DNA from 2 places in the Ensifer adhaerens genome. Region 1 is predicted to be linked to the other one. Evidence: predicted binding sites of a transcription regulator. Region 1 holds the regulator's gene; the other holds the start of a gene.
What was found. The regulator PhoB, encoded in region 1, activates phosphate uptake and scavenging genes when phosphate is short. The targets are predictions, from matches to a motif close to TGTCATNNANCTGTCAT.
Positions count from the first base shown of each region.

Region 2: LAC81_RS04115 (PhoX family protein) is a predicted target of PhoB. The motif match lies at 1,889-1,905, and genes of this name have one in related genera.

Region 1 covers NZ_CP083349.1:154,470-157,539, forward strand. Annotated here, with positions in the region: gene pstB (phosphate ABC transporter ATP-binding protein PstB) at 1-572, shown strand, start outside; gene phoU (phosphate signaling complex protein PhoU) at 623-1,336, shown strand; gene phoB (phosphate regulon transcriptional regulator PhoB) at 1,591-2,274, shown strand; gene LAC81_RS00725 (GcrA family cell cycle regulator) at 2,344-2,865, opposite strand.
Region 2 covers NZ_CP083349.1:844,737-847,806, forward strand. Annotated here, with positions in the region: gene LAC81_RS04115 (PhoX family protein) at 1-1,814, opposite strand, end outside; gene LAC81_RS04120 (DUF2339 domain-containing protein) at 2,010-3,070, shown strand, end outside.

The DNA.
Region 1 (3,070 bases):
CCGGCAAGATCACGCTCGATGAGGACGACATCTACGATCCGACCATCGACGTCGTCGAACTGCGCGCTCGCGTCGGCATGGTCTTCCAGAAGCCGAACCCGTTTCCGAAGTCGATTTACGACAACGTGGCCTACGGTCCGCGTATCCATGGACTTGCCCGCACCAAGGCGGATTTCGACGAGGTCGTCGAGACCAGTCTGCAGAAGGCCGGTCTGTGGAACGAGGTCAAGGACCGCCTGCACGAGCCGGGCACGGGGCTTTCCGGTGGCCAGCAACAGCGACTGTGCATTGCGCGCGCCGTTGCCGTTAGCCCGGAAGTGATCCTGATGGACGAGCCCTGTTCGGCACTCGACCCGATTGCGACCGCCAAGGTCGAGGAACTCATCCACGAACTGCGCACGAACTTCACGATCGTCATCGTGACCCACTCGATGCAGCAGGCCGCCCGCGTTTCGCAGCGCACCGCCATGTTCCACCTCGGCAATCTCGTCGAGGAGAACGACACCGACAAGATGTTCACCAATCCGGATGACCAGCGCACCCAGGATTACATCATGGGCCGCTTCGGCTGAGGCCAATTACGGCTGCAACAGTAACTGGAAAGCGCCTGTAAGGATCGACGATCATGTCCATGCATATCATGTCCGCCTATGACGAAGAATTGAAGTACCTGACGCGCCGCATCTCGGAGATGGGCGGTCTTGCCGAGCAGATGGTTGCCGAATCCGTTCGCGCCCTGGTCAATTCCGACCTGGCTTTGGCGCAGAAGGTGATCTCGGACGACACCATTCTCGACGATGCCGAGCGCCAGATCGGCGAGAAGGCGATCGTCACGATCGCCAAGCGCCAGCCGGTCGCCGCCGACCTTCGCGAGATCATGGGGTCGATCCGCATCGCCTCCGATCTGGAGCGTGTCGGCGACCTCGGCAAGAACACCGCCAAGCGCGTGATCGCGGTTGCCGGTTCCGGCATTCCGCGCAAGCTCGCACGCGGTCTCGAGCACCTTGCTGAGCTCGCTCTGGTGCAGCTCAAGGAAGTGCTCGACGTCTACGCCTCGCGCTCGCCGGAAAAGGCCAACAGCATCCGTGAGCGCGACGAGGAGATCGATGCGATCTACACCTCGCTGTTCCGCGAATTGCTGACCTACATGATGGAAGACCCGCGCAACATCACGCCCTGCACGCATCTTCTGTTCTGCGCCAAGAACATCGAGCGTATCGGCGACCACGCTACCAACATCGCCGAGACGATCTACTACATGGCGACGGGTGCCCAGCCGGAAGGCGAGCGTCCGAAGGATGACAACACGTCGACGTTGGGCTCGGTCAACGACTAGGTTGGAGCGGGATGCGAGGGGAAGCTGCCTACACTCTTCTCCATCCCTTTCTAGCGCCGAACGCGCGTTCGCAATGCATGCCCCATGAATATCATCCGGTCGCGGCTCCGGTCGCGGCCCCGAATTCCTGTATCTGAAGCACGCGGCTTTCGCACCGTCTTTGAAAACGGCGGTTGTGCTCCAGATTTAGAGTGTCTGAGCGCCGGACGGTCCACTGGACCCACACGGCACTCACGGTAAGGAGTGGTTACCTGATGTTGCCAAAAATCGCCGTGGTCGAGGACGAAGAGGCGCTGAGCGTCCTGCTGCGTTACAATCTGGAAGCGGAAGGCTTCGACGTCGATACGATCCTCAGAGGTGACGAGGCGGAGATCCGGCTTCAGGAACGTCTGCCCGATCTCCTCATTCTCGACTGGATGCTGCCCGGCGTCTCCGGCATCGAGCTGTGCCGTCGGCTGCGCCAGCGCCCGGAAACGGAGCGGTTGCCGATCATCATGCTGACGGCGCGCGGCGAGGAGAGCGAGCGCGTTCGTGGTCTGGCGACCGGGGCAGACGACTATGTGGTCAAGCCGTTCTCGACGCCGGAGCTGATGGCTCGCGTCAAGGCGATGCTGCGCCGGGCGAAGCCTGAAGTGCTCTCGACGTTGCTGCGCTGCGGCGACATCGAGCTCGACCGGGAAACCCACCGCGTTCATCGCCGTAGCCGCGAAGTTCGCCTGGGGCCGACGGAGTTCCGCCTGCTGGAGTTCCTGATGTCCTCTCCGGGCCGCGTTTTTTCGCGTTCGCAGCTGCTGGACGGGGTCTGGGGTCATGACATCTATGTCGATGAGCGCACCGTCGACGTCCATGTCGGCCGCCTGCGCAAGGCGTTGAACTTCTCGACCATGCCCGACGTCATTCGCACGGTCCGCGGCGCCGGATACTCGCTCGAGAGCTGAGAAAGACGACTTGAAGCCAATAAAAAAGGGGCCAGTCGGCCCCTTTTCCTTTTGTTCCCGTGCGGCGCCTCAGCGCATCCGACGGCGCTCGGCCGAGGGCTGGTAGGCAAGCCGTGCATGGAAGCTGCAATAGGGCGAGGATTCCGGCGAGTCATTGCCGCAGAAGTGGAACTCTTCCTTCAGCGGGTCGCCGATCGGCCACTTGCAGGTGCGCTCGGTGAGCTGGGTCAGCTCGAGGCGGCGCGACATCGGCACGACCACGTCGGTGCTGATGCTGAAATCCTGCTCTGCCACGAGATCGACTTCGATCTCTTCCTTGAGAACCGTGGCGCCGGACGGGCGGGCAACGGTGCGGGTCGCAACGCGCGCGGCGTAGTTCGGTGCGCGCGGGGCCGAGGTCGGCCGCTTCGGACGGGCCGCAGCGGTGGTGCTGCCGCCAGCCTTGGCGCGTCCCGGGAGGCTCAGGCGATGAACCTTGCCGATGACAGCGTTGCGGCTGACACCGCCGAGCTGTGCCGCGATCTGGCTAGCGCTCAGGCCCTCGGACCAAAGCTTCTTCAGTTTCTCCACCCGCTCGTCAGTCCAGTTCATTTCTGCACTCTCCGTTCTCAGCGTTGGGGATGGCAGAATCCCTCACCGCACCCCGGCTGAACCCCGAGGCTGCAAACGCGATAACTCTTTTGGTGACTAGGTCCGCCGCATGCGTCTAGTAATTGAATGTTAACGTACTGACCGTCGGACTCCGTGGCAAGAGTCCGGGGAATCGAGCCGAATCGAATTCGTAGTTTTCCCCAAC
Region 2 (3,070 bases), 690 kb from region 1:
ACGCGGAAAAAGAGCTTCGACGTGCCGCGGGCGGCGCCATCCGTGTCGATCGCCCAGATGCCGTCGGCGCGGCCGGTGTCCTTCTCATTGTTGCCATCGGTCGAAACCCAGAGGCGGCCGTCGGTGTCGATCGCGCAGTTGTCGGGCATGCCGAACCAGCCGTTCTTGGTGGTCGCGGTCGAGAACGAGGCGCCGACCTCGGCAACAGCAGGGTCGCCGCACTTCAGGAGCACGTCCCAGCGGCTCTTCAGCGAGGCAAAGTCGCCATCGGTTTCGGTGATCTCGACGATGTGGCCGAAGGCGTTCTTGGCGCGCGGGTTGGCGGCGTCGACTTCTTCTGCCTTGCGCTTCGTGTTGTTGGTCAGCATCACGTAGACCTTGCCCGTCTTGGGGTTCGGCTGGACGTCTTCCGGACGGTCCATCTTGGTGGCACCAAGCGCGTCGGAGACAAGGCGGGTGTTGATCAGCACGTCGGCCTGCGAGGCAAATCCGTTGGCTTCGGTCAGCGGGCCCTCGCCGTGCGTCAGCGGCATCCAGGTGACGGTACCGTCTTCGTCGAACTTGGCGACATAGAGCGTGCCCTCGTCGAAGAGGTCCATGTTGGCGGCGCGGTCGTCAGGGTTGAAGGTGCCCTTGGTTACGAACTTGTAGACATAGTCGTAGCGCTCGTCGTCACCGGAATAGAGCACGACGCGACCGTCCTTGTTGACGATTGATTCGCAGCCTTCGTGCTTGAAGCGGCCTAGGGCGGTGCGCTTCTTTGGCACGGACGTCGGATCCAGCGCGTCGACTTCGACGATCCAGCCGAAACGATTGGCTTCGTTCGGCTCCTTGGAAACGTCGAACCGGTCGTAGAAGGACGCCCATTCGTACTGGCCGCCCGGTGCGCCCAGGCGCTTCAGCTGCTTGTATTCCGGATGGTCCTCGGCGATCTCGCCGCCGAAATAGCCGTTGAAGTTTTCTTCGGCCATCATGTAGGTGCCCCAGGCGGTGACGCCGCCGGCGCAGTTGTTGAGCGTGCCGAACACCTTCTTTCCGGTCGGGTCGGACGGCGTCTTCAGGCGGTCGTGACCGGCGGCCGGGCCGGTGATCTGCATCGCGGTGTTGACGGTGATGCGACGGTTGTTCTTGCCGTCGAGTACCGGCTGCCACTTACCGTCGACCTTGCGGATCTCGATGATCGTGCCTCCGTGTGCCGCCATCTCGATGTCGACCAGTTCCTTGGTATACTCGCCGAGAACGACCTTCTCTTCTTCGACCTCCTTGCCGTCCTTGGTTACCTTTTCCTTCACCACGCTGGCGAAGGCCGGGAACATCAGCTCGGCATTGGTATATTCGTGGTTGACGACCAGGAGGCCGTGGTCGGCGCTACCCTCGAGCGGGATGAAGCCGACATAGTCGTTGTTGTAGCCGAAGAGTTTTTCCTGGGCGGCGGCCGTCTGGTTCTTCGGGTCGAACTCCGGGCTGTCGGCGAAGATCTTGTCGCCCCAGCGCAAAAGGATATCCGCGTCATACCCTTCGGCGACATGGTGCTTCTCGTCGACGCCGGCTTCGATCTCGGTGAAGTCGAAGCGCGAGCCTTCCTCGGCGCGTGCTTCGTCAGCAGTCAGGAGAGCGAGCGGGCTGACCGTCGTCGAGATCGCGGCGACTGCGAGCGAGCCGCCGATGAAGGAGCGGCGCGAGAAGCGGCGATGGATGATGTCGCCCATCGTCGGGTTGGTGGAACAGTTGTGGCCGATGTCTTCCAGCTCTTCCCTGCGTTCCGTCAGCGTCTTGAATTCGGTCTCTTCCGTCTGGGCGAGATGCTTGTCCATGATCGGGTCTCCTGTTGAACGATGGAAACCACCGCGCGAGACAGCGGTGTTCATCCGCCTGTACCAGCTGCCCGGTGACAGTTCTGCGACATTTCCGTGAAGAGATTACAGCGCTCGGACGTCTATGGATTTGGTGACCGCGCAAAAGTTTGTATGGTTGCGCCGAGCACGCCAGTGCGACCGTCAGGGGAATACATGTTCGAACTCTTTGCCTTTGTTGCCTTTATCCTCGCTCTTTCCGCCTTCGCCGGCGGTCGCAAGACGGCCGAGCGACTGGGGGCCGAAATCGCCGCGCTGAAGGCGGAGGTCGCAAGGCTGAAGGCCTCTTCGGGCGAAGGCATTCATGGCGAATCAACGAGCGAAGAGCTGGCAGCCGCGCCCGAATTGCCGGTGGAACCGGAGACGGTCGAGGATACCGGCGGCGACCTAGCGGCCAGCGCGGCCGAGGGCGCCCGCATCTTCGGTGGCGAGGAGAAGGCGGCGGATATCGAAGTCGAAGAGACGATTGTTGCCAGCACGGAAGCGCCACAGCCGGTTCCGGCGGCGCCCCGTCAGACCGAAAGCCTGGAAAGCCGTCTCGGCGCGCGTTGGGCCGTCTGGGTCGGTGGCATCGCGCTCGCGCTCGGCGGCGTCTTCATGGTCAAATATTCGATCGATGCCGGTCTCTTGAGCCCCGCGGTTCGCCTGACGCTCGCTGCCCTTTTCGGCCTCTTGCTGATGGCGGCAGGCGAGGTCATCCGCAGGCGCGCGGTGCCCGTGATCGCCAATGAATTCCAGAATGCGATGATCCCCGGCATCCTGACTGCCGCCGGTGCCGTCACTCTCTTCGGGGTCGCCTATGCGGCCTACGGCATCTACGGCTATATCGGCACAGGTACGGCATTCGTGCTGCTGGCCGCGATTTCGCTGGCGACCGTTGGCCTGTCGCTGCTGCACGGGCAGGCGCTCGCCGGCCTCGGCCTGCTTGCCTCGCTCGCAACGCCGGCGCTGGTCTCGAGCGGCGAGCCGCGCCCCTGGGTGCTTTTCGGCTTTCTCTCGGTCGTCTGGCTGGCGACGCTTTCTGCCTCGCGGCTGCGCAGCTGGACCGTGGTTCCGACTTTGGCCAATATCGGCATCGGGCTGTGGGGGCTGGCTTACATCGCCGCGACCTCGCCATTCGAGCCGTTGCCGGTCGCGTTCGCACTGCTGGTGATGATCGTTGGTACCGGCCTCATCTGGCCCGGTGCCACGGCGCCGGCGCCGGCGCCCGAAGTGCC